2 regions of the Pseudomonas sp. NyZ480 genome follow, and region 1 is predicted to be linked to the other one. Evidence: riboswitches for the same ligand, from Rfam matches in the RefSeq annotation. Region 1 holds a riboswitch; the other holds the start of a gene.
What was found. A riboswitch is a leader RNA that binds a small molecule or an ion and turns the genes downstream of it on or off. The one in region 1 is predicted to bind thiamine pyrophosphate.
Positions count from the first base shown of each region.

Region 2: linked by a shared signal. The riboswitch ahead of thiC (phosphomethylpyrimidine synthase ThiC) and the one ahead of P3R38_RS15645 (TenA family protein) in region 1 are both predicted to bind thiamine pyrophosphate.

Region 1 is NZ_CP120626.1:3,390,385-3,405,466, reverse strand. Features, by position in the region: gene codB (cytosine permease) at 1-486, shown strand, start outside; gene P3R38_RS15670 (PucR family transcriptional regulator) at 483-1,700, shown strand; gene codA (cytosine deaminase) at 1,705-2,946, shown strand; gene P3R38_RS15660 (hypothetical protein) at 3,193-3,927, shown strand; gene P3R38_RS15655 (zinc-binding dehydrogenase) at 4,012-5,001, opposite strand; gene P3R38_RS15650 (LysR family transcriptional regulator) at 5,233-6,159, shown strand; TPP riboswitch at 6,187-6,292, shown strand; gene P3R38_RS15645 (TenA family protein) at 6,371-7,018, shown strand; gene tenA (thiaminase II) at 7,015-7,692, shown strand; gene P3R38_RS15635 (sarcosine oxidase) at 7,849-8,454, opposite strand; gene P3R38_RS15630 (2Fe-2S iron-sulfur cluster-binding protein) at 8,458-11,361, opposite strand; gene P3R38_RS15625 (sarcosine oxidase subunit delta) at 11,358-11,663, opposite strand; gene P3R38_RS15620 (FAD-dependent oxidoreductase) at 11,675-12,916, opposite strand; gene folD (bifunctional methylenetetrahydrofolate dehydrogenase/methenyltetrahydrofolate cyclohydrolase FolD) at 12,898-13,809, opposite strand; gene purU (formyltetrahydrofolate deformylase) at 13,806-14,672, opposite strand; gene P3R38_RS15605 (hypothetical protein) at 14,933-15,082, shown strand, end outside.
Region 2 is NZ_CP120626.1:550,698-565,779, reverse strand. Features, by position in the region: gene P3R38_RS02480 (DUF1249 domain-containing protein) at 1-256, opposite strand, end outside; gene P3R38_RS02475 (NUDIX domain-containing protein) at 247-864, opposite strand; gene P3R38_RS02470 (RsiV family protein) at 1,049-1,795, shown strand; gene cytX (putative hydroxymethylpyrimidine transporter CytX) at 1,764-3,047, opposite strand; gene thiC (phosphomethylpyrimidine synthase ThiC) at 3,174-5,060, opposite strand; TPP riboswitch at 5,220-5,326, opposite strand; gene P3R38_RS02455 (TolC family outer membrane protein) at 5,488-6,918, shown strand; gene waaA (lipid IV(A) 3-deoxy-D-manno-octulosonic acid transferase) at 6,969-8,240, opposite strand; gene P3R38_RS02445 (LysR family transcriptional regulator) at 8,277-9,167, opposite strand; gene P3R38_RS02440 (SMR family transporter) at 9,254-9,586, shown strand; gene P3R38_RS02435 (FAD-dependent oxidoreductase) at 9,730-10,905, shown strand; gene P3R38_RS02430 (aldo/keto reductase) at 10,902-11,714, shown strand; gene P3R38_RS02425 (metal ABC transporter ATPase) at 11,765-12,727, shown strand; gene hldE (bifunctional D-glycero-beta-D-manno-heptose-7-phosphate kinase/D-glycero-beta-D-manno-heptose 1-phosphate adenylyltransferase HldE) at 12,763-14,184, opposite strand; gene msbA (lipid A export permease/ATP-binding protein MsbA) at 14,316-15,082, opposite strand, start outside.

The DNA of each region.
Region 1 (15,082 bases):
GTGATGATGCTGCAGGGCCTGTCGTTCGCCGCAGTGGTGATGCTGTGCCTGAACCTATGGACCATTCAGGGGCCCACCATCTACAACGTGTCGGCAGCCGCGTGCCACCTGCTGCGCAGCGAACGCCGCCGCACGGCGACACTGGTGGCGGCAGGCGTCGGGATCGTGCTGGCCATTGGCGGCATGTACGAAATGCTGATTCCGTTCCTGGTATTGCTCGGTTCGATCATCCCGCCGGTGGGTGGGGTGATCATGGCCGACTTCTGGTACCGCCACCGCGGCAAGTACCCTGCGTTGGCCAGTGTGAACCTGCCCCGCTACAACCTGATGGGGCTGTTCGCCTATGCGGTCGGCGCGGTATTGGCCTATGCGTCGCCGTGGGTCGCGCCACTGGTAGGCATCGGCGCCTCGGCCCTGTGCTACATCGTCATGCTTGAACTGAGCGGCCAGCGCCGGGCACTGGGGCAGGCAGGTGTCGAACCGTGAGCCTGGCGCTTGACGAAATCCTTCACCTGCCAGGCCTGCAGGAAATGACCGTTCGTGCGGGCGCGCGCAATCTGCAACGGCGCGTGCGTTGGCCGTATGTGGCGGAAAACGAAGGTATCGCCGAGTGGGTGATGGGCGGCGAGTTGGTGTTCGTTACCGGGATCAATCACCCTCGCGGTGAGGCCAACTTGCTGAGCCTGGTGGAAGACGGCGACGCCGTGGGTATTGCCGGTATGGTGATCCTGACTGGCGGCAGCTTCATCCAACGTATTCCGCCGGCGGTGATCGAGCGGGCCGAGCAGCTGGGGCTGCCACTGATCGAACAGCCTTACGCGCTGAAGATGGTGGTCGTTACCCACTTGATCGGCACGGCTCTGGTTCAGATGACCCAGGTGCGGCGCTCGCGCAACGACATCCTCGGCCAGTTGCTGACCGGCGATTACCCGAGCCTGGCCATCGCCCGACAGCGGGCCACGCACCTGGCCCTGGCGTTGGACGCGCCACGCCGCCTGGTTGCGCTGCGCTTGTCTGGCGTCGATAGCCTGTTCGAACGCCACGGGCTGGCCCAGGGCGAGCGGGTGTGGCAGGGCATCCGCCAGGCGCTGGAAGATCGGCTGGAGGCCTGGTGCCATGGCCGCCCGGGGACGGTGACGGCGCAGTTGCCGGGCGACCTGTTCGTGTTGTTGCTGGCGGATGCGCCGGACTTGCAGGTCACCCTGGCCGCGCTGCACCGGCAGTTGGCCGCTGCGGCAGGGGAGCTGAGTCTTGCCATGGGCTTGTCGAGCCTGGCCGAAGATTGCGCCCACTATCGCCAGGCGCTCAACGAAGCACGTCAGGCCATGGAGGTGGCGCAGAACCTGCGCCCGGTCACGGGCTTCTGCGACTTCAGCGAGTTGGGCGTGCTGCGCCTGCTGCAGGGCATCGCCGACCGTTCACTGATCGACGACTTCGTCGCGCAAACCTTGGGCCCGCTGATCGCATCTGGTCGCAAGCAGCCCCATATGCTGGTGCATACCCTCGATGCGCTGCTCAAGGAAAATGGCAATGGCCTCAAGGCTGCCCAGCGTCTGGGCCTGCACCGCAATACCATCAACCAACGAATTCAACGCATCGAACAACTGAGCGGGCAGTCTCTGGACGACCCGCTGTTTCGTATGAACGCTTCGGTCGCCATGCTGGTATGGCGCATGAGCGAAGCCCAAGGCAAGGAGTAATGTCATGAACATCATCAATGCACGTCTGCGTGGCAAGTCGGGCCTGTTTCGCATCGAACTGAACGGCGACCGCATCGCAGCCATCGCGCCACAGGCCGATGTGGCGGCGCTCGGCAGCCCCGATGACCTGGACGCCAAGCAGAACCTGGTGGTAGCCCCCTTCGTCGAGCCGCACATTCACCTGGATGCCACCCTTACCGCCGGTGAGCCGAAGTGGAACATGAGCGGTACCTTGTTCGAGGGTATCGAGCGCTGGGCCGAGCGCAAGGAAATCACCACCCACGACGACATCAAGCACCGCTCGAAAAAGACCATCGACATGCTGGTGAACCATGGCATCCAGCACGTGCGTACCCATGTGGATGTGACCGACCCCAAGCTCACTGCGCTCAAGGCCATGGTCGAAGTGCGCGAAGAGGTGCGTCACCTGATCGACCTGCAAATCGTTGCCTTCCCCCAGGAGGGCATCGAGTCGTATGCCAATGGCCGGGCCTTGATGACGGAGGCGGTGGCCATCGGTGCCGATGTGGTCGGCGGCATACCGCATTTTGAAAACACCCGTGATCAAGGGGTGTCATCGGTGAAATTCCTGATGGACCTGGCCGAGCGTACCGGCTGCCTGGTGGACGTGCACTGCGACGAAACCGACGACCCACAGTCGCGTTTTCTCGAGGTACTGGCCGAGGAGGCCCGTGTGCGGCACATGGGGGCACGGGTCACCGCCAGCCATACCACGGCCATGGGGTCCTACGACAACGCCTACTGCTCCAAGCTGTTCCGCCTGCTCAAGCTGTCGGGCATCAACTTCGTGTCGTGCCCAACCGAGAGCATCCACCTGCAAGGTCGCTTCGACACCTACCCCAAGCGCCGCGGCCTGACCCGCGTGGCCGAAATCGACCGTGCGGGCATGAACGTGTGCTTCGGCCAGGACTCGATCGTCGACCCGTGGTATCCGCTGGGCAACGGCAACATCCTGCGCATTCTCGAAGCCGGGCTGCACATCTGCCATATGCTTGGCTACGAAGACCTGCAACGCGGGCTGGACCTGATCACCGACAACAGCGCCCGTACCCTCAACCTGGGCGAGCGCTACGGCATCGACGTCGGGCGGCCGGCCAACCTGTTGCTGCTGTCTGCGCCTGATGACTACGAAATGGTTCGCAGCCAGGGGCATGCCTTGGTGTCGGTGCGCAATGGCAAGGTGCTCATGCGTCGTACGCCTGCGCAGGTCGAGCGGTTTGCCTGACGCCTTTACCGGCAAGCTGGCCCCTACGGTGCAGCAGTGGCCCGGTCATTGTAGGGGCTGGCTTGCCGTGAGTACCCGGGTGTAGCTGGACGTCCGCGAGGCGGCGTTTCGCCGGTGGTGCTGACCTGGTCCGGGTTGGCAGCGCTGCCTGTGTTGCTGGCACGTTGAACGCTTGCCTGGGGGCGTCGAACTTGGCACCCTTGGACCGCGTGAATGGTCCATGCCTTGGCTGAAGGAAACACACCGTTGAGTTGGGACAAAGTCGGGAAGCTTCTGGTCGCTGTGCTGATTGGCCTGCTGGTCGTGCTGGTGGCCTATGGGTTCCTCAAGAGCCGTCCGCGTTTGGAGGCCACGCTGACCTACGCCTATCTCACTTACCCAAGCCAGTTCAGCGAGCGCATCAGCAAGGCCAGCGAGCTGCTCAAGTACGAGCAATTGCATCGGCGCATTCGCAGCATCGGCCAAGGTGGGCTCAGCGACGAGCAAGTCGACAAGCTGGTCGACCTGGCCCAGGCCCCTTATGCGCAACTGTTCGCCAAGCCCTTCGAGGCAGGCCTGGTGGATCACCGCACCGGTTTGCTGGTCGACCTACGCAACACGGGCGATGCGCTGGTGCGCAACGTGAAGGTCAACTTGCCGGCCAAGGGCCTGGTACAGGTTCGCGATGCCCAGGGCAACGACAACATCGTCGAGGTTTCGACGTCGACGGTCGAGATTCCCACCCTCGAGCCGGGTGGCCTGTGCAAGGTCTGGGTGTATTTCGATGCCGACTACGCCCAGATCCGCCAGGGCGGTATCAGCATAAGCCATGCCGATGGCCTGGCCGATGTGCAGGTTTACCGCGAGTATGTGGGGTTTCCCGCGCAAGTGGCCCGGTACAGCCGCGAGTTGGTCACACTGCTGGGGGTGTTGGGGCTGAGCGTGCTGGGGCTTGGCTGTATCTGCCTGTGGCGGCGTCGTGCGCCGGTCCTACCATCCTGAGCTGACGGGCAAGGCTCCCTGATCCTGCAGTGCCAGGTCCTGGCGCAGTATCGGCCCACAGGGTGAAATGCACCTCCCTTGAGGTCACTGGACCAGCCGAGCGACCCACTTGCCACCCAGACGGCCATCCTTCAACTGGCGTAACGCCTGAGGCAGTGTCTGGAAGTCGAAACTGCGCCGTTGTGGTGACAGCAACCGACCCTCGGCGACGGCCTGCAAGAGTTGTTCTCCCGCCACCCGCAGCGCTTGGCGGTCGAGCAAGCGGCCATGGGCATGAATACTGTTCAGTGCCACTTCGTGCAACGAGATCGCGGTGCTGAATGCGGGCAGGGGCGCGTTTTCCTGGCGGTCCTGAATGCATACCAGATGGCCGTTGTAGCCAAGCAGGTGGGCAAGGCTGGCGGCATGGGCGCCACTGACCGTATCGAACAGCGCGTGCAGCGGGCGCTCGCCAAGGGCGGCCTGCAAGCGGGCCTGCCAATCGCTCGCTTGGTAGTCGTAGGCTTCGATCACGCCCAGGGCCTTGAGCGCCGCGTGATGATGCTGGCCGGCAGTGGCCCAGACCCTCAACCCACGCTGCACCGCCAATTGCGCGACATACCAGCCCACCGCTCCACCAGCCCCGATCACCAGCACATCGCAGTTTGCGCCAGCGGGCACCTTGGCCAAGGCCTGCCAGGCAGTGAGCGCGGGGCAGGGCACAGCGGCGGCAGCGCTGTCGTCAAGGTTGGTCGGCAGGTACATCAGCAGATTGGCATCCACCAGGCAGTACTCGGCGAAACTGCCATCGCGAGACAGCGTCTGGTGGTAAGCGACGCGCGTACCCAGTGGCAAATCCACACCATCGCCCAGCGCCTCCACCACACCGACACCATCCACCCCAGGCACGGTCCCTTGGTGCCAGTCCGGATGGCCCCATTGGCAGATCTTCCAATCCACCGGGTTGAGGGCAATGGCGCGGTTGGCGACCAACACTTGGCCGGGGCCAGGGTTAGGCAGGGGCTTGCGAACCAGTTGCAAGCCGTCAAGACCGGCGCCTGGGGTCCAGGCCCAGGCGTTGTAATCGTTGGACATGAAGGTCTCCTTGAGCACAAATCTGCCTGGAGGCTAGCGGATCGGCGCAGGCTGAAACAGCCGCCGCCAGGCCAAACTGTGGTGAATCCACGTCACAGAAAGCTTGCTTCGCCTAGCTTGCGCGGCGAAAGGCCAAGGAAAAGGCGGCACGACAACGATGAGGCAGACGATACGAGCTCACAGGCCTGTGATGTAGACTCGTACAATTCAAGCCAGCTGTGAATCGAAGTCATGCAAAGCCGAATCAAGGACATCAACCGCTCCGGCGAAATGGAGGTGTTCGCCGAGGTGGTGGCCGCCAGCACGTTCTCGGAAGCGGCACGTCGCCTGGACATGACGCCCTCGGCGGTCAGCAAATTGATTGCCCGCCTCGAACAACGTCTCGGTGCACGCCTGCTACATAGGACCACTCGACGCCTGGAACTGACGGCCGAAGGTGAGCGTTTTCACGTCGAAAGCCTGCGCATCCTCGAGCAGATCGACAACGCCGAACGTGACGTGGCCAATGCGGCCTGCCCAAGCGGCGTCATCCATATCAACAGCAACCTGCCATTCGGCTTGCATTGCCTGACGCCGTTGATTCCCCGATTTCTTGAGACCTACCCACAGATCACCCTGAATCTTGAGCTGACCGACATGGTGGTCGATCTGTTGGAGCGCCGCGCCGATATCGCCATCCGCTCGGGCCCGTTGAAGGCGTCGCGCCTGGTGCAGCGCCACCTGGGCCGCAGCCGCTTGCGCACCGTCGCCTCGCCGGGCTACCTGGCGCGCCATGGCTGGCCGCGCACGCCAGCAGAGCTGGCCCGCCACAACCGGCTCGGTTTTGGCTTTCATCGCCACGCCCAGGCGTGGGTCTACCGTGACGAGCACGGTGAGCGGGTGGAGGTCGAGCCCGAGGGCAACCTGCTGGTGCATGACGGCGAGAGCATGCGCCAGCTGTGCCTGGGCGGGGCGGGGGTAGCTCGTCTGGCCAATTTCCATGTGGGCGCCGATATCGACGCGGGACGGTTGGTGCCATTGCTGGACGGTTTTGAAAGCGACGACCAGCAGGACGTGCTGCACGCCGTGTTCATTGGGCCGGGCCGGCAGTTGCCGCAGCGGGTGAGGGTGTTCATCGACTTTCTGGTCGAACATCTGGACACACGCTATTTCAGTTGATGCGGGCGCAACCACTGCTGTATACATGACGCCACCAAGGGGAGCCCGGCAACGGGCTGAGAAACCGCTGGCGCGGTGACCCTTCGAACCTGATCCGGATCATGCCGGCGAAGGGATGGGACTGCAGACCTGCCTTTTTGCCGGCCTCACTGCGAGGTCGTTCCATGTATCACTGCACCGGTCTCGCTGTCAGCCTAGAAAGGACAGCACCATGACCGAACGCTTCACCGCCACCCTGCGCCGTCAGAGCGAGCCGACCTGGTCCGCCGCCGTTGGACACCGCTTCGTCACCCAACTGTGCGACGGCAGCCTGCCGGACGTGGTGATGGTCCGCTACCTGGTACAGGACCACCGCTTCCTCGACAGCTTCCTGACCTTGCTCGGCGCGGCCATCGCCACGGCGGACACCTTCGAAGCCCGCCTGCGTTTCGGGCGTTTCGCCGGCATGATCAGCAGCGACGAAAATACCTATTTCCTGCGCGCTTTCGAGGCCCTGGACGTTAGCGCCGAGCAGCGCCAGGCACCGGCCGACACCGTGCCCACCGCGGGCTTCAAGGCGATCATGCGCGAAGCCGCCGCCACCCGTTCTTACGCCGCAGCGCTGGCAGTGCTCAATGTCGCCGAAGGCCTGTACCTGGACTGGGCGACCAAGGCACCCAAGCCGCTTCCAGCGAATTTCGTCCATGCCGAGTGGATCACCCTGCACGACAACCCGGCGTTCAGTGAATTTGTTGCCTTCCTGCAAACCGAATTGGACCGGGTCGGCCCGCAGGACGCTGAGCGGGCTGCCGATTTCTACCTGCGCACCGTCGCGTTGGAACTGGCCTTCTTCGAGGCCGTGTACGAGGAGCAACAATGAGCCTGGATATCTTCGACCGCCTCAAGGCCGCTGCACTGCCGGAATGGAACAGCTACGTTGATCACAGCTTCGTGCGCCAGATGGGTGACGGCACGTTGTCGGAGGGGGCCTTCCGCACCTATCTGGTACAGGACTATCTGTTCCTTATCCAGTTCGCCCGCGCCTGGGCGCTGGCTGCTTATAAAAGCCGTCGCCCTTCCGACATCCGCGCCGCCCAGGCCGGGCTGGCGGCGATTCTCGACGAAACCGACCTGCATGTGCGCTTGTGCGCGCGCTGGGGCCTTAGTCAGGCTGATATCGAAGCGGCGCCGGAGCTCCAGGCGACCGTGGCCTACACCCGTTTCGTCCTGGACTGCGGCGCGGCCGGCGATTTGCTCGACCTGCACGTCGCGCTGGCGCCTTGCGTGATCGGTTACGCTGAAATTGGTAGTCGGTTGGCAGGCGCTATCGGCGACATGGCCAGCCACCCATACCGCGAATGGATTGGTGAGTATGCCGGCGAGGCTTACCAAGGGGTTGCCCAGGGCGCGCGCAGGCACCTGGACGAACTGGCTGCCCGCAGCATGACTGAACAACGCTTCACGGAGCTGGCGGCGATCTTCGCCCAAGCTTCTAGGCTGGAAGCCGACTTCTGGCAGATGGGGCTGGACGGCGCACGACCTGCATCACTGTAATCGGGGACGCAGTTGGAGTGCCTCAGGATCTGGCGCTGCATCCAAATCACCTGGCACGGCCCATTCCGATAGGAGCGGTTTACCCGTGAAAAGGGCAGTGGTTTCACTGCCGAATTCGCGGGTAAACCCGCTCCCACAGGGAGGGCTGCCGGGAGGTCAATCCAGCAACGCGCCCAGCGCCACCATCGCGCCGTCGAATTCATCCATTGCATCGAGCATGGCACCGCTAAAGTAAGCCAGCGATGCCCGGTCGAACAGGATGTGCATAGCCGGCAACGTCGCGCTCCCAACATTGATCACGATCACATTGATCCGCGCCGCCGATGTCTGGGCCACCGCCCCGACGGGAAACGCCTCCGGTCTCAGGTCGACGCCACACAGCTTGGCCATCACCGCGCTCCCTCGGTGCCCTGACAGTTGCAGCCAGGCATGGCTGTCTTGACGCGGCAGCAGGTAATTGCGTCGGGCGTCCTGTGCCCAGTTGGCCTCCTCGGCGGCGACCCGCTCGCCTTCGTCGGCAAGGCTGCCGAGCAGCAGGTATTCGCTTTGTGACAACCGAGCTACCCACCCTCCGTCATCCTGGCGCAGCGCCTGGTTGGGCCGCTCGGGGAGGCGATAGCCCCGCGCCTGCAGGTAGGCTGCGCTGTCGCTGCCGCGAAAGCCCACGCGCGGCAGGTCAGTCAGGTTGGTCAGCGCACAGGTATTGAGCAGCCCGGCCTGCGGACTGCGTTCGATCAAAGCTTCGGCATTGAGGCTGGACATGAATCAGAGCTCCTGGCGCTGGTTGTCGGGGTCGAAGAAGGGCAGTTGCACCACCAGGGCGTTGACCATCACGCCGCCCTCCACGCGGATCGGGATGTGCATACCGGGGGTGGCCTGGTGCGCCCCGGCGTAGGCCAGGCCGATGATCTGTCCCAGGGTCTGGGAGTACTCGCAGGAGGTGACGTTGCCGCTGATGTCCTGGCCGTCCAGCACCAGATGCCCCTCCAGCGGTTGTGGGCTGCCTTTGGGTAGGGTGAAACCGACCAGTTTGCGCTTGAGCGGCTGCCCTTCGAGGATCTCGATCGAGCGTTTGCCAACGAAGAACGGCTTCTTGCGGCCGATCGCCCACTGCATGTCGATCTCGGCCGGGTGGGTCATGCCGTCGGTGTCCTGGCTGATGATCACATGGCCCTTCTCAAGGCGCAGCAGGCGTTGGGTCTCGACACCGAACGGGCGGATGCCAAGCCCCGCACCGGCCTGCATCAGCGCATCCCACAGGCGTTCAGCATGGCGCGCAGGCACGTGCACTTCATAGCCCAGCTCGCCGACGAAGCCGACCCGCAGGATACGCGCCGGGATGCCGGCCACCGTGCCCACGCGTACGCCCAGGTAAGCAAAGGCCTCGGCCGACAGTTCGACATCGTTGCACACCTTGGCCAGCACCTGTCGCGACAGTGGCCCGGCCAGGTTCACCGCAGCCAGCGCGGCGGTGACGTTGGTGATGTCCACGTCCAGGCGCCATTGCGCGTTCCACTTGAGCATCTGTTGGTAGATGCGGTCCACGCCGCTGGTGGTGGCGGTGACGTAGAAGTGCTGGTCGGCCAGGCGTGCGCAGACGCCATCGTCGATCACCACGCCGTGCTCGTTGGTCATCAGAGCATATCGGGTGCGCCCGACCGGAAGCTTGGCGAAGCCAAAGGTGTAGAGCCGTTCGAGCAGTTCGGCGGCATCCGGGCCGCGCACATCCAGGCCGCCAAGGGTGGAAACGTCGATCAGGCCGACCTGCTCGCGCACGTGGCGGGCTTCTTCTTGCATGCAGCGCTCCCGCTGGTCCGGCGTGCCGTAGTAAGCGGGGCGCTGCCAGATGCCAGCAGGCATCATCTTCGCCCCGGCTTCCAGGTGACGGCGGTGCATGGGTGTCTGGCGATAGGGGTCGAACGCACGGCCCGCGACGTGCGCCAGTTTCTCGGCCTGGAATGGTGGGCGAGCGGTGGTCACACCGGTTTCGCTGATGCTGCGCCCAGTAGCCTGGGCCACCAGGCGAGCGGTGGGCAGTGCCGAGTGGCGGCCTTGGGACGGGCCCATGCCCACCGTTGAGAAGCGCTTGACCAGCTGTACATCACGGTAGCCGCTGCGGGTGGCGTTGACGATGTCACGCACTTGCAGGTCTTCGTCGAAATCGACGAAATCCTTGCCTTTGGGGTGCGGGAAGATCGGCCAGGGGAAGTTGACCTTGGCTTCGGCGACGAAGGCCGGCAGCACCGGGGGCGGCAGGTCCAGTGCGGTCAGTGCTTCGGCGGCGCCGCGCGAGGCGTCGGTTAGCACGTTGTCCAGTTGGTGGCGGCCGTTCACCGAGCCTGCGAGATCAAGCCCAGCGGGCAGGCCGCTGATGGCGAACTCGTCGCGACCTACGTCGTAGGCCAGCTTGCCGCCGGCCTGGCATAGCAACGGGTACACCGGCATGTAGCCTGCCGACATGCACAGCAGGTCGCACGCCAGGCGCAGGCCATGCTCGCTCACCTTCCCTTGACCGGTGATGGGGCGAATGTCCACGCCGCTGACATGGCGCATGCCGGCTTCGTGCAGGGCCTCGTAGACGGTACTGCCAAGGTGCAGGGCAATGTCGCGGCGCTTGAGCTCGGCCGCCAGCGTGGCATCGGCGGGAGCGGCGCGCATGTCTACCACCGCCGCCACGGCCACGCCTTGCTCTTGCAGGTCGAGCGCGGCCAGGTAGCCATCGTCATGCCCGGTGAGGATCACCGCACGCTGGCCCGGCTTGACCGCATACAGCTTCATCAGTCGCTGGGCCGCGCTGGTCAGCATCACACCGGGCAGGTCATTGTTGCGAAACACAACCGGCTGGTCGAACGAGCCGGCCGCCACCAGGCAGCGAGTAGCGCGTACCTTGTACATGCGTTTGTGTTGGATCACCGGCAGGTAGTTGTCGGTGAACCAACCGTTGCAGGTGGCCTCCAGCAATACCTGGATGTTCGGGTGGCCTTCGACCGCCGCCAGCAGTTCCTGGCGCAGCCTGGTGGCACGGGTGCCGGCGATGTCGAAACGGGCATAGGTGAGCGAACCACCCAGCACCGGCTGCTGCTCGATCAACAGCACCTTGGCCCCGCCGTTGGCGGCATCCAGGGCCGCGCGCAAGCCGGCTGGACCGCCCCCGATGATGGCGATGTCAACGAATAGATACGCTTTGTCGTAGTACTGCGGCCTGAAGCTCAGGTCGAGCACGCCGAGTCCGGCCTTCTTGCGGATCAGAGGCTCCCAGACCTTCCACATACCCTTGGGTTTGTAGAACGCACGGTAGTAGAAGCCCACCGGCATGAAGCGCGAGAATGTGCCCAGGTAGGCATCGCGGTCGTTGTCCAGGCTGCCGTTGAAGTTCTGGCCTTCGACCACCTGGCCATCCTGTGCGGCCTGCATGTCGGCCAGCACATTGGGTTCGTCGGGCAATTGCACCAGGGTATTGGCGTCCTGCCCGGCCAGGCTCAAGGGGCCGCGTGGGCGGTGGTACTTGAACGAGCGCGACAGCAGCCAGCGACCGTTGCCGAGCAAGGCGCTGGCGATGCTGTCGCCGGCAAAGCCAGGGTAGCTCTGGCCGTCGAAGGTAAAGCGCAGGGGCCGGTCGCGGTCGATCAGCAGGCCCATGGGCGCGGGGAGGCGAGTGAGGCTGTTCATCCTGCGGTCTCCGGCGTGGCGGTGGGGGCAAAGTCGATGCGGCGGACGAATACGTCCTTTGGATCGAAGGTGCGCAGTACCTGGTCGCTCACGGTGTGACGTTCGGCCAGGAACCAGTAGCTGGAGGCGTTGTGCAGCCACCATTCGACGACCACCCCGGCAAGGTTGTCGCTGTTGAACACGTAGTCGGCCCACTCCGCGTCGCTGCAGCGACTTGGGTCGGGCATCTGCTTGAACTCGCCGCCGTAGGTGAATTCGCTGATGTTGCGCGGGCCGTTCAAGGGGCAGGTCAGGATCTTCATCGTGCGTTCCTCTAGTGGCTGGCCGCCGTGGCGCCCATTTCGTTGACTTGCTGGAAGCGGCTGAAGCGCTCCAGGGCGAAAGGGGCGATCAGTTCGGGCACCTTGCCGCCGCTGGCGACCAGTTCGGCCATGGTCTTGCCGCAGATGGGCGTGGACTTGAAGCCCCAGGTGCCCCAGCCAGCATCCAGGTAGTAGTTCTCGACCGGCGACAGGCCCATGATCGGACTGTAATCCGGGGTCATGTCGGTCATACCGGCCCATTGGCGCATCAGCTTGGCGTTGGCCATGAACGGGAACATTTCGATGGCGTGGGCCAGCAGGCTTTCCTTGAGGTCCAGGGTCGAGCGGGTGTTGTACAGCGGGTAGGGATCGGAGCCGCCACCGAAGACGATCTCGCCACGGCTGGTCTGTTGCACATAGCAGTGCAGGGCGGACGAGCTGACCAGCGGATCGAGGAACGGTTTGAACGGCTGGGTAACCATCGCCTGCAGCGGGTAGGTGTGGATCGGCGCGCGAATGCCCGCCTTTGCCATCAACAGCGAGCTGGCGCCAGCCACCGCCTGCACCACGCAGCCGCACTGGACGGTGCCACGGTTGGTCTTGACCGCTTCGATCCGGCCATTGCGAATCACCAGGTCCTGCACTTCGGTCAACTGATGGATTTCCACGCCGCGTTTGGCCGCTTGCTTGGCGTAACCCCAGGCCACCGCGTCATGGCGCGCGGTGGCGCCGTCGATGTGCCAGAGCCCGGCCAGCACCGGCAAGTGGCCGGGGTCGAGATTCAGGGTCGGTACCAGTTCGCGGATCTGCTGGCGGTCGATCATTTCGGTACGCCCGCCGAAGTGCTTGTTGACTTCGGCCCGTTGGCGGAAGGCGCGCACGGTGGCATCGGTGTGCGCCAGGGTGAGCTGGCCACGCTCGGAATACATGATGTTGAAGTCGAATTCGTTCGACAGGTGCTGGAACATCCGCACCGATTCGGCGTAGAAGCGCACGCCTTCGCTGGTGAGGTAATTGGAGCGGATCACCGCGGTGTTGCGCGCGGTATTGCCACCGCCCAGATAGGCTTTCTCCAGCACTGCGACATTGGTCACGCCATGGTATCTGGCCAGGTAGTAGGCAATGGCCAGGCCGTGACCGCCGCCGCCGATGATCACCACGTCGTAACGTGGCTTGAGTTCGCAAGGTGGCGGCAGGTCGACCTCCACCGGGTAGTCGGCGCTCAGGCCGTATTTCAGCAGGGCGAAGGGCATGGGGTGCGCTCCTGTTGGGCGGCCTGTTGCTGCAGGTCGAGGGCGAGCAGGGTATTTTTCATCAGGTAGGCGATGGTCATGGGCCCGACGCCTCCGGGAACCGGGGTGATGGCGGCGGCCTGGGGCAGGGCCGCGTCGAAGTCGACATCGCCCACCAAGCGGCTGCGGCCGTTCTCTTCGATGCGGTTGATACCCACATCGATGACCACTGCCCCCGGCTTGAGCCAGTCGGCGCCGATCAGCCGAGGCTTGCCGACCGCGGCGACCAGGATGTCCGCTTCGCGGCACAGTGCCGGTAAGTCACGGCTGCGCGAATGCACCACGGTCACCGTGCAGTCGGCCTGCAACAACAGGGCGGCCATGGGCTTGCCGACAATGTTGGAGCGGCCGACCACCACCGCGTGCTTGCCCCGCAATGGGCCACAGGCATCACGCAGTAGGCGCATGCAGCCACTGGGCGTGCAAGGGGTGAGTACATCGCGACCCTGGGCCAGGCCGCCGACGTTTTCACTGTGAAAACCGTCCACGTCCTTAAGCGGACTGATGGCCTGCAAGACGCGGTGTTCGTCGATATGCGCGGGCAAGGGCAACTGCACGAGAATGCCATTTATCGCCGTATCGCGATTGAGCCGGTCGATCAGGGTCAGTAGCTCGTGCTCGGTGGTGTCGCCTGGCAGACGGTGCTCCAGCGAGCGAATACCCACCTCCTCGGCGCGCAGCACCTTGTTGCGCACATACACCTGGCTAGCCGCGTCCATGCCCACCAGCACCACTGCCAGGCCCGGTTGCACGCCGCCCTGGCGCAGGGTGTCGACCTGCTCGCGCACCTCGGCCAGCACCCGCGCCGCCGTGGCCTTGCCGTCGATCAGCTTGACGCTGGGGATGGCATTCATTTGAAGATCACCGTGCGGTCGTGGTTGAGGAACACGCGGTGTTCGAGGTGGTACTTCACCGCGCGGGACAGGGCGATGGTTTCGGTATCGCGGCCGATGGCGACCAGATCGTCAGGCGCGTAGGCGTGGTCCACACGTTGCACTTCCTGCTCGATGATCGGGCCTTCGTCCAGGTCGCTGGTGACGTAATGGGCAGTGGCGCCGATCAGCTTGACCCCGCGTTGGTAGGCCTGGTGATAGGGCTTGGCGCCCTTGAAACCCGGCAGGAACGAGTGGTGGATGTTGATGGCCCGGCCCGAGAGTTGACGGCACAGGTCGTCGGAGAGGATTTGCATGTAGCGCGCCAGCACCACCAGTTCAGTATCGGTGTCCTCGACGATGCGCATCAGCGCCGCTTCCTGCTCGGCCTTGGTTTCCTTGGTTACCGGCAGGTAGACGAAGCGGATGCCCTGGCGCTCGGCCATGGGCCGCAGGTCCAGGTGGTTGGAAACCACGGCGGTGATCTGCATCTCCAGTTCACCTTTGGCGTGGCGGTAGAGCAGGTCGCTCAGGCAATGGTCGAACTTGCTCACCATCAGCAGCACGCGCATCGGGCGGGCGCTGCTGTGCAGGCTCCAGTCCATGGCGAAGCGCTGCGCCACGTCGGCGAAGCCCGCTTCCAGCTGCGGCGTGTCACCAGTGATACCGGTGTTGTAACGGAACACGGCGCGCATGAAGAAGCGGCCATTGTCTTCGTCGTCGAACTGCGCCATCTCGCTGATGTAGCAACCGTGCTCGGCCAGGTAGGTGGTCACCGCCGCGACGATGCCGGACACGGCCGGACAGCTGACGCGCAGGATGAAATGGTCGGGAGCGGGGTGCATGTCGAGGTCCTCGTGGTGGGGTGGGGCAGGTCGGGCACAAGGGCGAAATGGCCTCGCGGCTGGCGAAGCGGTGTTTCTTATCAGGAATATAAATTTCCTTTTGGCGATTTATAGGCGAAGAGGTGGGTGGTGGTCCAGAGGTTTGTGAAATTTTTTATCCTGACGGGAAACTCTGGTGATCGAGGTGGCCCCTGGCAGGCGCCGGCTGGCCGGCGACATCCCCAGTGCAGCCGACACCAAAAACTGGCTATGCTTGCCCCATGACCAACACCCCTCCATTACGCCAACCGTGCCCCCCCGGCGCCTGTGTGTGTGGCCGCGAACAACTGGCCGATCACCCCCAGGCCGCCCAGCGAATCCTGCTGCTCACTCGCCAGGAAGAAAAACGCCTGCTCGAGCGCCTGGAAAAC
Region 2 (15,082 bases), 2.6 Mb from region 1:
GGTGCGGCACCGGCAGCCAGGGCAGGCTGTGCTCCTGGCGTACGCGCAAGGTGGTGGTATAGGGGCATGCCAGCACCACGTCGAGCACCAGTACGCCAAGCATCTGGTCGCCCTGGGTCATGCCGATGCGGCGCGAACTCTGGGTGGTGCGCATGTCTGGCAGCAAGCGCATGAGCCGGGCATAGTTGGCCTCACAGGCTGCCTGCAGCCCGGCCAGATCTACCCGATAACGCTCACGCAACAGGTTCACTTCCACATACCTCGTACTTCGTCTCGATTCAACGCCAGCCACTGCAACCCGATTATGGTCGCGGCATTGCAGATACGCCCGTCACGTACCGCTTGCAGGGCATCTTCGAATGACCACACGCGAACACGAATGTCCTCGCCCTCTTCTTCCAGGCCATGCAGGCCACCGGCGCCTTCGCTGCTGCAACGACCGAGGAACAGATGAACATACTCATCGCTACCGCCCGGAGACGGGAAGTAGCGGGTCATTGGCCACAGCGCGCTGAAGGTAAGCCCTGCCTCCTCTTCAGCCTCGCGATGGGCGACTTCTTCTGGCTGCTCGTCCTTGTCGATCAGCCCCGCCACCATCTCGATCAGCCACGGGTTGGCGACCTTGTCCATGGCGCCCACGCGAAACTGCTCGATCAGCACCACCTCATCGCGCAACGGGTCGTAGGGCAGCACACAGACCGCGTCATGCCGCACGAACAGTTCGCGACTGATCTCGCGGCCCATGCCTCCAGCGAACAGCTCGTGGCGCAGGTGCACCTTGTCGAGCTTGTAGAAACCCTGGAAGCAATTGACCCGCTTGACGATCTCGACCGCCTTGGGCACCGAATTGAACGTGTCTGACATGGAAATCCTCATGACCTCATTTACCGCATCGCGCCATCCTACTCTGCACGCCAGCCTGTTTCATCCCTTTCTGGCAACCGTTCGCCCACTCGGGACAGCAGGCCTTCTCTCTGTTAGCTTAGTGGCGAACTGAAGGCCGCGCCGACGGTCAAAGGGCGACTTTTCCTGTTCTGCAAGGATCATCATGACACTGGTCAAACTGACTTCCGTGGCCGTGCTGGCACTGGCGCTTGGTGCCTGCCAAAGCGTGTTCGCACCCAACTACCGGGCTCCGCTGGAGGTCAAGCGCGACGCCTGGGAGCATGTAAAACCTGGTTGCACCGAAAGCGACTGCCCGCTGGTGAACATCGACACCATCCACTTCCCGGCGCTGCCCAAGCTCGACGGCATCGTCGAGCAACGCCTGCTGCAACTGACCGAAGATAACCAGCGTGGCACCGCGCCTGCCTCGCTGCAGGCCTACGAACAGCACTACCTGGCCAGCGCCGACAAGCGCAATAGCAGCTACCTGCAGGCCAAGGTACGCGAGCAGCATGACGGACTGGTGATCATCGAACTGTCCAGCTACCTGGACAGCGGCGGTGCACATGGCATGCCAGGACGCGGCTTCATCAACTACTCGCGCAAGCTGGACAAAGTGCTGACCTTGCAGGACATGCTGGTGCCCGGCCAGGAAGACACCTTCTGGAAGACCGTCGAAGAGTCCCACCGCGCTTGGCTGATCAGCGTTGGCATGGACAAGGATGCCGAGTTCGTGAAGACCTGGCCGTTCAAGAAGTCGCCGCACATCGCCCTGACGTACGGCGCGGTAGTGGTGAAGTACGAAGTCTATTCCATCGCGCCCTATTCCATGGGCCACGTCGAGCTGAAGATCCCGTACCCACGCCTCAATGGCGTGCTCAAGCCCGAACTGTTTCCCGGCCGCGGCTGACGCTCAGTAGCGCATGCAGCCCACCTGCCAGTACCAGTGCTGGCAGGGTCGCGCCAAACTCAGGGGCCTGCGCGGCAATCGTGTGATAAGCGGCAACACCCACCACCCAGGCCACCAGCGCTTGCCAGTGCAGCCCTTCGACCAACGCTGGCGCGCGGCGGCGGCGGATCACGAAGTGGTCCATCAGCACCACGCCGAACAGCGGCGCGAACACAGAACCGATCAGCAGCAGGAAGTTCTCGTACTGGGCCAGCGGCGCCAGCAGCGCGATGAGGGTGCACACCACGCCGATGGCCAGGGCCAAGTGCTCGACTTTGAAGCGCACCAGCACGCTGGTCGAGACTGCAGCGGAGTGGATATCGGCGAACGCCTTCTCCGACTCGTCCAGCAGGATCAGCAACAGCGGGATACCTATACCCGCGCCAGCCAGGGCCAACAGCAGGGCATTGGCCTCGCCACTCGACGCAAAGGCCAGGGTGTAGGCCACGCCCAGGCTCATCAGCCAGGTGTTGCCGATGAAGTAACCCAGCACGGTACCGCCGAAGACGCGCTTGGCACTGCTGGCGAAACGCGAGTAGTCGGCAATCAGCGGCAACCAGGACAGCGGCATGGCGATGACGATGTCAAAGCCTACGGCCAGCGACATCGAACCGTCACCGGCACGTGCCCACAGCTCGGCCAGGTCGGCCTTGGCGAACAGGTTCCAGGTCAGCCACAGGCAGGCGGCCATCAACACCCAGATACCCCATTTGCGCAGAATCTTGCGTACGAAAGCCAGCGGCCCGCTGACCGCAAGCAAGGTGGCCATGGCACCGAAACACACCGTCCACAGCATCGGGCTGTTCCACAGGCTGTCCTCGCCGAAGGCGCGTGCGCCGAGCAGGCTGGCGGCATCGCGCATGACGATGATCTCGAACGCGCCCCAACCAACCAGTTGCAGCAGGTTGAGCACTGCCGGCAGTCGGGCGCCATGGCGGCCCAGGCTCAAGCGCAGGGTGCCCATGGCGGGCAGGCCGGTGTCGCTGCCGATGACGCCAGCGGCCCCGAGCAACAGCACGCCCACGCCTGTGCCGAGGGCGATGGCCAGAACGGCTCCCGCCAGCCCCAGGCCGGGGGCAAGCATGGCACCGACCTGCAGGACCATCAGGCCGATGCCGAGGGAGAACCAGAGTGCGAACAGGTCGCGGGCACCGAACAGGCGGTGGCTGGAGGGGACCGGGTGGTCCGCGGAGAAGTGGCTGGGGGTGGTCATGCTTGTAGCTCGCCGGATTTGTTGTTGGGGTTGGCGCGGCACAAGGCCGCTCCCACAAAGATCACGCGATCTCAGGGGGAGCGGCCTTGTGTCGCGAAAGGGCTGCAAAGCGGCCCCAAGGTCTACTTACACCTTCTTGTAGAGCTGGCTACCTTCCTGGCGGAACCGCTCGGCCTGCTCGCGCATGCCCTCCTCAACCGACACATCGACCGAGTCGATACGCTGGTTGGCGGCATATTCACGTACTTCCTGGGTGATCTTCATCGAACAGAACTTCGGCCCGCACATTGAGCAGAAGTGGGCGACCTTGGCCGACTCCTTCGGCAGGGTCTCGTCGTGGAACGCGCGGGCAGTGTCCGGGTCCAGACCGAGGTTGAACTGGTCTTCCCAACGGAATTCGAAGCGTGCCTTGGACAAAGCGTTGTCACGAATTTGCGCGCCAGGGTGGCCTTTGGCAAGGTCGGCCGCATGGGCGGCGATCTTGTAGGTGATGATGCCGGTCTTGACGTCATCCTTGTTCGGCAGGCCCAGGTGCTCCTTGGGGGTTACATAGCAAAGCATGGCGCAACCGAACCAACCGATCATCGCCGCACCAATGCCAGAGGTGATGTGGTCGTAGCCTGGGGCGATGTCGGTCGTCAGCGGACCGAGGGTGTAGAACGGCGCCTCGTCACAGCACTCCAGCTGCTTGTCCATGTTCTCTTTGATCAACTGCATCGGCACATGGCCAGGACCTTCGATCATGCACTGCACGTCGTGTTTCCAGGCGATCTTGGTCAGCTCGCCGAGGGTTTCCAGTTCACCGAACTGGGCGGCGTCATTGGCGTCGGCGATCGAGCCTGGGCGCAGACCATCGCCCAGCGAGAAGCTGACGTCGTAGGCCTTCATGATTTCGCAGATCTCGTCGAAGTGCGTGTACAGGAAGTTTTCCTTGTGATGCGCCAGGCACCACTTGGCCATGATCGAGCCGCCACGGCTGACGATGCCGGTAACCCGCTTGGCGGTCAGCGGCACGTAGCGCAGCAGTACGCCAGCATGGATGGTGAAGTAGTCAACGCCCTGCTCGGCCTGTTCGATCAGGGTGTCGCGGAACAACTCCCAGGTCAGGTCCTCAGCGATACCATTGACCTTTTCCAGGGCCTGGTAGATCGGCACCGTGCCGATCGGCACCGGCGAGTTGCGGATGATCCACTCGCGGGTTTCATGGATGTGCTTGCCGGTGGACAGGTCCATGACGGTATCCGAGCCCCAGCGGATACCCCAGGTCAGTTTGGCCACTTCTTCCTCGATGGAGGAACCCAGGGCACTGTTGCCGATGTTGCCATTGATCTTCACCAGGAAGTTGCGGCCGATGATCATCGGCTCCAGTTCAGGGTGGTTGATGTTGGCCGGGATGATCGCGCGGCCGCGAGCGATTTCCTCGCGAACGAACTCGGGTGTGATTTCCTTCGGGATGCTGGCACCGAAGCTGTGGCCAGCGTGCTGCTGGTTCAGCAGGCCGGCGGCGCGGGCTTCCTGCAGCTTCATGTTTTCGCGGATGGCAACGTATTCCATCTCGGCGGTGATGATGCCCTGGCGGGCGTAGTGCATCTGCGTGACGTTGGCACCAGGCTTGGCGCGACGCGGATTGCGCACATGGGCGAAGCGCAGCTTGGCCAGCTCGGCATCGTTCAGGCGCTGCTGGCCGAAATCAGAGCTCAGCCCGTCCAGGCGCAGGGTGTCGCCACGGGCATCGATCCAGGACGAACGAACATCGGCCAAGCCTTTGCGCACGTCAATGACGACATTGGGGTCGGTGTAGGGGCCGGAGGTGTCATAGACCAGCACCGGTGCGTTGGTCTCGCCGCCAAAATCGGTGGGGGTGTCGTGCAGGCTGATCTCGCGCATGGGCACGCGGATGTCCGGGCGCGAACCTTCGACGTACACCTTGCGCGAACGCGGGAAGGGTTGCACGGACTGCTGGTCGACTTGTGCCGACTCGCTGAGGTTGATCGTTTTTTCTTGTTTACTCATCACAGGCTCTCCAGACGTCTTCCTTGCGGACGGAATGTCGGGGTGAACCTGAAAGACGCGGACGCACCCCCTGGACGGGTGTGCAGTGCCGGTACATGGAGGTGCCTTGAGCTACGCGAGCTGTGACATTCCCGGACCTGGCACAAGAGGCTCCCCGGGAAGGCGAGCAATCTTGTTCCCTACGCAGGCGCTAACCTGATCAGGTTCAACGGGATCCGGAACTTTCCGATCTCAGCCTTTGCTTCAAGGCACCCCGACAAGAACATGCGCAGTCTAGACTGGAGTGGTCGGCAAAGCCAAGCGACTAAAACGCACGGATGATGAAAGGCACCGTCGACGATTGTTGCCAGCTGCACATGGCACTACACTGGCCGGTCTTTCGATACTCAACAGTTCAGTAATTAAATTTCGTACAAGGATTGCCTCTATGCTGCGCAAACTCTCACTGGCGATAGCCGTGTCTTGTGCGTCCAACGGAGTGGTCTGGGCAGCGGATGTGCCCGCAACGGTAAAGACCGATCTGGTCAGCGTCTACCAGGAAGCGGTCGATAACAACGCCGACCTGGCTGCGGCCCGCGCCGACTACGGCGCCCGTCGCGAGGTGGTGCCCCAGGCCAGGGCCGGGTTGCTGCCGAACCTGTCGGCAGGTGCCGAAATGATGAACACCCGCACCAAGTTCGATGAGCCATCGATCACCTCCAACCGCAGCGGCAATTCGTGGAGCGCGACCCTCTCGCAACCGATTTTCCGCGCCGACCGCTGGTTCCAGTTGAAGGCAGCCGAGTCTGTCAATGAACAGGCGGCGCTTGAGCTGTCGGCCACCGAGCAGAACCTGATCCTGCAAACCGCGCAGAACTATTTCGCCGTACTCCGCGCCCAAGACAACCTGGCTGCCACCAAGGCCGAGGAGGCGGCGTTCAAGCGCCAGCTGGATCAGTCCAACGAACGTTTCGACGTGGGCCTCTCCGACAAGACCGACGTCCTGCAATCGCAAGCCAGCTACGACACTGCCCGGGCCAACCGGATCATTGCCGAACGCCAGGTCCAGGATGCCTTCGAGGCCCTGGTGACCCTGACCAATCGCGAATACGCCTCGATCCAGGGCGTGGTCCACACCCTGCCGGTGCAGGTGCCCACGCCCAATGATGCCAAGGCCTGGGTCGAAACCGCTGCTCGCCAGAACCTCAACCTTCTGGCCACCAACTATGCCGTCACCGCCGCTGAAGAGACCTTGCGCCAGCGCAAGGCCGGCCATGCGCCCACGGTCGATGCGGTAGCTCGCTACCAGAAGGGCGATAACGACAGCCTCGGATTCAGCAACCCGCAGCCAAACGTGCGCTATGCCGGCGACGTTGAGCAAACCAGCATCGGCCTGCAACTGAACATCCCGATCTACAGCGGCGGTCTGACCAGCTCACAGGTACGCGAGGCCTACCAGCGCCTGAGCCAGAGCGAGCAGCAGCGCGAAAGCCTGCGCCGCCAAGTGGTGGAAAACACCCGTAACCTGCACCGCGCGGTCAACACCGACGTGGAACAGGTCCAGGCGCGCAAGCAGTCGATCATTTCCAACCAGAGCGCGCTCGAAGCCACCGAGATCGGCTACCAGGTCGGTACCCGCAACATCGTCGACGTGCTCGACGCCCAGCGCCAGCTGTATACCTCGGTGCGCGACTACAACAACAGCCGGTATGACTACATTCTCGACAACCTGAGCCTGAAACAGGCTGCCGGAACCTTGAGCCCGCAGGACCTGCAGGACCTCAAGCGGTATCTGAAGCCAGACTACAACCCGGACAAGGACTTCCTGCCACCGGATTTGGCAGCGGCGGCGGCGAAGAATTTCGAGCGCAGGCCGTAGGTCGGTGCTGCATCATCGCCGGCGTGCCGGCGATGATGCCTGCTCGGATTTCAGCCAATCAACGCCCCAAGCCCATCCAGCAACCGCTGCAACGCCCCCTGGTTCGCCAACATCACCTGCTTGCCCGCCGCCCCCATGCGCTGGGCATCCTGAGGCAGCTCGACCAGCCGACGTACTGCCGCCGCCAGCCCTTCGACATCATCCACCTGCTGCAACGCCCCTGCGTCTCGCAACATCGCGCTGATCTCGAGGAAGTTGAACACATGCGGGCCCATGATCACCGGCAACGACAGCGCCGCTGGCTCTAACGGGTTATGACCGCCGGTGGCGACAAGACTGCCGCCGACGAAGGCGATATCGGCCAGCGCATAGAGGAACAGCAACTCACCCATGGTGTCGCCCAGCAGCACCTGGGTCTGGCTGTCGACGGCACCACCCGAGGAGCGGCGCACAGTAGTGAACTGCTCACGGCACAGGGCATGCACGGCATTGAAGCGCTCAGGGTGGCGAGGCACCAGAATCAGCAGCGCGTCGCCATGTACCTGCAGCAACTGGCGGTGCGCCTGCAAGATCAGGGCGTCTTCGCCTTCGTGGGTACTGGCGGCGATCCACACCGGGCGCTGGTCGGCCCCCCACTGCCCGCGCAATGCCTGCGCCCGAGGCTGCAGTTGCTCGTCGATCTTCAAGTCGAACTTGATCGAGCCGGTCACCTTCACGCATTCAGGCCGTGCGCCCAGGTCACGGAATCGCTGGGCTTCGGTTTCGGTTTGCACCGCGATGAGGTTCATCTCGGTGAGCATCGGCCGGGTCAGGCCAGCAAACCGTGCGTAGCCACGGGCCGACCGTTCGGATAGCCGTGCATTGGCCAAGGCCACGGGAATGCCGCGCTTGGCGCACTGGTGAATGTGATTGGGCCAAAGTTCGGTTTCCATGATGATGCCCAGACGTGGACGCACATGGTCCAGAAAGCGCCCCGCCGCCCACGGCAGGTCATAGGGCAGGTAGCAATGCTGGATGCGCGGCTCGTCGCCGAACATCGCGCGGATGCGCTCCGATCCAGTCGGGGTCATGCAGGTGAGGGTGATCGGCAGGTCCGGGTAGGCCTTGAGCAGGGCGCGAACCATGGGTGCGGCGGCAATGCTCTCGCCTACCGACACCGCATGCACCCAGATCCCCCCTTGGCGCATGGCCGGAAGGTTCAGGGCAAAGCGCTCAGCGATGCGCTGGCCGTAGGCCGGCGCCTTGCGGGCACGCAGGAACAGGCGTAGCGCGACCAGCGGCAGGCCCAGGTGAAACAACAAGGAATAAAGGGTTCTGTTCATGGTGGCGAAGTGTACTAGGAACCATCTGGAAAATGGCTAGCCGATCGCGCGCAGGTGCACCGCGAAGCGCTCGGCCAGCCATTGCGCCGCCGGTCCCAAGGGCTCGTCGCGCCGCCAGGCAAGCTCCGCCACCAAAGCAGGTGGCCGCCATTCGCTGTCCAACTCGACCATCTGTGTCTGATAGGTCGGATACTGCACCACATGCCGTGGCAACCAGGCCCAGCCGAGGCCGCGCATCAGCAGTTCGGCCATGGCATAGAAGCTGTCCGCACGCCAGATCTGCGGACTGATCGCTTCGCCACCCGGGTAGCCGCTCTGCTGGGGGGTGATCAACAACTGTCGATGCCGCGCCAATTGCTGGCGGGTGACCCGTAGCTCCTTGGCGAGCGGATGCCCGACCGCGCAGACAGTGACCATTTCCACGCTGCCCAGGGCGCGCCGCTCCAGCGAACTGGGGATGCTTTCGTGATGGAAGAACAACCCCAGGTCGGCGCGCCGTTCCACCAGCTTGCGTGCCACATCCCCTTGGGCGCCGCTGGCCAACTGCACTTCCAGGAAGGGAAAACGGCTGGCCAACTCGTCAAGGCTGTCGATCACCGGCTGATAGGGCATGGCCTCGTCCTGAGCAACCCGCAACAGCGCCTCCTGCCCACGCATCAACGCCAGCGCACGGCCGTCCAGGCGCTCGCACTGGCGCAACAGCTCGCGGGCATCCTCCAGCAAGGCCACGCCGTTTTCCGTCAACTTGGGCTGACGACCGCTGCTGCGCTCGAACAAGGTCACACCCAAGTCCGTTTCGAGCATTGCGATGGCACTGCTGACCGCCGACTGCGCCCGGCGCTGCTCCCGGGCCACCGCGGAAAAGGACCGCAGTTCGGCGACACGCACGAACACGCGCAGTTGCTCGAGATTCCACTGCTCTGCCATCAACCTATCTCCAATACTGATAGGTAATGACTTTACCCCATCCAGCACATGCCTAAAATGCCCGGCAGAAACCGGAGGAAACCACCATGAATGCCTACACCTACCTGGCCATCGCCATCTGCGCCGAAGTCATCGCCACCGCCTCCATGAAAGCGGTCAAGGGCTTGAGCACGCCGCTGCCGCTGTTGCTGATGGTGTGTGGCTACGCCATCGCCTTCTGGATGCTGACCCTGGTGGTGCGCAGCATACCGGTGGGCATTGCCTACGCGATCTGGTCTGGGCTGGGCATCGTGCTGATCAGCGTGGCAGCGCTGGTGATCTACGGGCAGAAGCTGGATGTACCGGCAATGCTGGGGATGGCGATGATCGTCGGGGGCGTGGTAGTGATCCAGCTGTTTTCGAAGACTGCCGGACACTGAGTCGCCTGGGTGTTCGGCCTCCCCGGCAAGCCGGCGGCTAGGCGGCCGGCGCGGTCGTGGAAGGAGGCGGATAGCGCAGCGATAGGGTCATGACAAGGTAAGCCTGTATACTTGCCAGCTGTCCCAGTCTCCGAGGTACCGCCATGCCATCTGCCATTTCCACTGACGTATTGATCGTCGGCGCCGGGGTCGCAGGCCTCTGGCTCAATGCTCGTCTGCGCAGACTGGGCTATTCGACAGTGCTGGTGGAGCGTGCCAGCCTGGGCGGTGAGCAGACCATCAAATCGCAAGGCATCATCCATGGCGGCACCAAGTACGCCCTGCACGGCGCCCTGACCGGCGCCTCGGAAGCCATCGCCGACATGCCGCGACGTTGGCGCGAAGCCTTGGCCGGCACCGGCGAGCTGGCGCTGGACAAGACCCGCCTGCTGTCCGATGCGCACTACCTGTGGTCCCCCGGCACCCTGGCCGGCAACCTCACCAGCTTTTTCGCCAGCAAGGCAGTGCGTGGCCGGGTAGACCAGGTCAAGGGCGAGCAACTGCCGCCTGCCCTTCAAGACCGCGCGTTCAAGGGCAAGGTCTATCGCCTGGCCGAACTGGTGATCGACGTCCCCAGCCTGCTTGCCAACCTGGCCGAGCTGGCCGGTGACAGCCTGCTGGCGGGCGAGCAGATCGAACCCTTGCGTGAAGGCCAAGCGCTGGTCGGCTTGCGCGTCGATGGCCGTGAAATCCGCGCCCAGCGCATCGTCCTCAGTGCAGGTGGCGGTACCGAGGCGCTGTTGCAGGCCCTCGGCCTCAACCAGCCAGCGATGCAGTTGCGGCCGCTGCACATGGTCATGGCCAAGGGGCCGAACCTCAAACCCCTCTACGCCCACTGCCTGGGCGGCGGCCCGAAGCCACGGGTGACGATCACCACTCACCCGGCAGCCGATGGCCAGTGGGTGTGGTACATGGGTGGCGACCTGGCCGAAGCCGATGGCGTAGCCCGCGACCCAGCCGCGCAGATCGCCGCGGCGCAAAAGGAAATCGCACACCTGCTGCCATGGGTAGACCAGACGCTACTGAAATGGGCGACCTTGCGTGTGGATCGCGCCGAACCCGCGCAATCTGGCCTGGTACGCCCGGACAATGCCTTCCTGGCCGACCAGCAGCGTCTGCTGGTGGGCTGGCCGACCAAACTGGCATTGGCCCCCGACTTCAGTGATCGGGTACTGGCAAGTCTCGATCGCGATGGCATTCGCCCAAGCGCTCAACCCGCCCTCGATAACCTTCCGCGCCCGGCGCTGGGCGTACCGGCCTGGGAGCAACTGCTGCCATGACCCTGCCTACCCTGCACGACATTCACCGCCCGCTGGGCAGCACCGGCTTCAAGGTGTCGCCCTTGGGCCTGGGAACGGTCAAGCTCGGCCGCGACCAGGGCGTCAAATACCCGAACGGCTTCACCATTCCAGACGATGACGAAGCACGCCTGCTGCTGGCCCAGGCCCGCGAGCTGGGTATCAACCTGATCGACACCGCACCGGCCTATGGCCGCAGCGAAGAACGTCTGGGCCCACTGCTGCGCGGCCAGCGCGAGCAATGGGTGATCGTCAGCAAGGTCGGCGAGGAATTCGAGAACGGCCAGTCGCACTTCGATTTCAGCGCCGCCCATACCCGCCGCTCGGTTGAGCGCAGCCTGCGCCGCCTGGAAACCGACCGCATCGAACTGGTGCTGGTGCACTCGGACGGCAATGACCTGGCCATTCTCGAGCAGCAGGAGGTCTATCAGACCCTTGCCGAGCTCAAGCAAGAGGGCAAGATCCTGGGCTTCGGCTTTTCCGGCAAGACGGTCGCCGGCGGCCTGAAGGCGCTGGAGACCGGCGATTGCGCCATGGTCACCTACAACCTCAACGAGCAGGCAGAGCGCCCGGTCCTGGACTACGCTGCCGAACATGGCAAAGCCATTCTGGTGAAGAAGGCCCTGGCCAGCGGGCACATCTGCCTGGCCCCTGGTGTCGACCCGGTGCAAGCCAGCTTCGAGCTGCTGTTCTCCCACCCTGGTGTGAGCAGTGCTATCGTCGGCACCATCAATCCGTTGCATCTGGCCCACAACGTGGCCACTGTCGCCCGCATCCTGAGCCAGCACTGAGCCGTCTGGGCCCAAGGTCTGGAGACTGATCCGACGCAAGGAGGAGCCTCGTGCCGCGTACGCTGATTCGCAAGAACCCAAGCAACTTCAAGACACTGCCCCTGCATGTCGAAGCGACGCCCGAAGGCCTGATCTACCAGAGCATCGGCATGCCGCTGAACTTCGCTCAGACCCAGCAGCGGCGCAAGGCCATCGAGCTGCCGGACAACCAGCGTTTCGTGGTCGAGCTAGCCAACCTGGGCGTCTCGGTACGCCTGACCCTGCACTGGCAGCACCGCGACTACTGGGTGCTGGTGCGCCAGCGCCGCCAGGACCGGGGCGATGTGGTGCTGAAACTGATATCCGGATATGTCCCCGCACAAGAGCTCAACCTGCCCCTGCACACGGCAGTGCAGGAGGTGGCCGAGGAATGCTTGCTGGAAACCCCGGAAGGCTGGCTGGGGGGACGCTTCAACGACACCTGGCTACCCGCGCCCTATGCCGCTGCCTTGCATTATCGTGAAACCTTGCCCTTCATCCTCACACCGGAATCCGGCGCCGCTCGCCCTGTGCATTGCGGCAACCTGATGCTACTGGAGCGGCCCAGGGCCTATGTGCATTTGCCCACCGCCTCGTTGCAGTTGATCTACGACATGCGCCTGCAGGTACCCCGGGACGCCAAGAAACTCAGCCTGTTTCACGTCGATGAGCGGCTGGAGGGTGACCAGCTGGTGGCGCGGCTCAACCGCAAACGGCCTGACCTGTACCTGATGCCCCTGAAAGACGGCCAACCGCTGGCCGAGCTGTACACCCTGAAGAAAGACGAACTGGTGCCGGCCAGCACACGAGGGCTTTACCTGGCGGAGAGTTTCGCCAACCAGACAGGATGGGTCGTCAAGGAAGAGCGGATACGCTGGAAGGATTGGCTGAAACAGCAGGGGTTGGCCGATAGCAATACCGGCTCGCACTTGCGCCGGTTCGGTGAAAAGGCACGGGCGTTGCTGGCGCGGGCGCGAACCTCGTTGCACAAGTAACGCGTGGGGCCGCGAAGCGGCCCCTCTAACCTATTTCAGTGCTTGCGGATTTTCTCGACGATCGCCGTGGTCGAGCTGTTCTCGACCAGCCCCAGCACCTTCACGGTACCGCCGTAAGCCTTGACGATATCAGCGCCCACTACCTGGTCGATGCCGTAGTCACCGCCTTTGACCAGCACATCCGGCTTGACCTGGCTCAGCAGGTTCTCCGGCGTACTCTCAGGGAAGCTGATCACCCAGTCCACCGCACCCAGGCCTGCCAGCACGGCCATGCGCCGGTCGACGCTATTGATCGGCCGCCCAGGGCCTTTCAGACGGCTGACCGAAGCATCGTCATTGACCGCGACGATCAGGCGATCGCCCTGGGCCCTTGCCTGCTCCAGGTAGGTGACATGGCCGGCATGCAGGATGTCGAAGCAACCGTTGGTGAAGACGATCTTCTCTTTGTGCGCGCGGGCATCGTCGATAGCCAGCAACAACTGCTCCAGGCCCAGCACACCGCGCTCGGAGCCCTCCTCGCGCTGAATCGCCCGGCGCAATTCAGGCGCGCTGATGGCCGCAGTACCCAGCTTGCCGACCACGATACCGGCCGCCAGGTTGGCCAGCGCCACCGCGTGGGGCAGGTCCTCGCCAGCAGCGATGGCGGCCGCCAGGGTGGAAATCACGGTGTCGCCGGCACCGGTGACATCGAACACTTCACGGGCACGCGCGGGCAGGTGAAGGGCTGGCTGACCCGCACGCAGCAAGGTCATGCCGTGCTCGCCACGGGTCACCAGCAGTGCTCCCAGGTCCAGGTCCTGCAACAGTTGCAGCCCTTTGGCGACCAGTTCGGTCTCATCGGCGCAGCGGCCGACGATGGTTTCGAACTCGCTGAGGTTCGGGGTAATCAGGCTCGCGCCACGGTAGATGGAAAAGTCCTTGCCCTTGGGGTCGGCCAGCACCGGAATGCCTTTGGCCCGCGCCGCCTGGATCAGGCTTTGGTGATTGCGCAAAGCGCCTTTGCCGTAGTCGGATAGCACCAACACCTTGACGCCTTCGAGCAGGTTGTCGACCTCAGCGCCCAGCGACAGCGGGTCGGTGGCGAAGGGTTCTTCGAAGTCGATACGCAGCAGCTGCTGGTGACGGCTCATGACCCGAAGCTTGACGATGGTCGGCTGGTGCGCAATGCGCTGGAACACCGAACGCACGCCAGCGGCATGCAGGCTGTTGGCCAGGCTGTCGGCGGCCTCGTCCTGGCCGGTGACACCGACCAGCAACGCAGGCGCGCCGAGCGCCGCGATGTTCAAGGCAACGTTGGCCGCACCGCCGGGACGATCCTCGATCTGATCGACCTTGACCACCGGCACTGGCGCTTCCGGCGAGATACGCGAAGTACCGCCATGCCAGTAGCGGTCAAGCATGACATCGCCGACCACCAGTACCGGGGCTTGATCGAAACGCGGCATGGACAACTTCATGGGCAACCCAAAATGAAAAAATGAACAGGGGCAGGATATTAGCACAGGGTGGACGACGGCTTTACGGCCAGATCAGGCCCTGGAAAATTCCGGTGACAATCGGGGCCACAAGGGCCCCGACACAGGGTGTTTCAGGTGATGTCGGCCTTTTCGGGCTCGTCCAGGCCCATGGCGTGCAAGCGGGCATAATAGCCATTGGCTGCGAGCAGCTCGGCATGGGTGCCGCGCTCCACCAAACGCCCCTGGTCCATCACCAGAATCTGGTCTGCCTTTTCGATGGTAGACAATCGGTGGGCGATCACCAGCGTGGTACGACCTTGCATCACATGGTCCAGTGCCGCCTGGATATGCCGTTCGGACTCGGTATCCAGCGCCGAAGTCGCCTCATCGAGAATGAGCAATGGCGCGTTCTTGAGCAGCGCACGAGCAATGGCCAGGCGCTGGCGCTGGCCGCCGGACAACAGCACGCCGTTCTCGCCGACCTCGGTGTCGAAGCCCTTGGGCAGCTGGTCGATGAACTCCTTGGCATAGGCATCGGCGGCTGCGGCTTCGATATCCGCGCGCGGAGCCCCGGCCAGGTCGCCGTAGGCAATGTTGTTGGCCACGGTGTCGTTGAACAGGGTCACGTGCTGGTTCACCTGAGACACATGGCGACGCAGATTGCGCAAGCGGTAGTTCTCGATCTCCACGCCATCGAGCAGGATCTGCCCCTTGTCATGGTGATAGAAGCGCGGAATCAGTGCCGCCAGGGTCGACTTGCCGCTACCCGAACGCCCTACCAGAGCGATCATCTGCCCAGGTTCTGCGACAAAGCTGATGTCGCTGAGCACTTCGCGGTCGGTCCCTGGATAGGTGAAGCTCAGGTTCCGAACTTCAAGACGGCCGTCCACACGCGCCT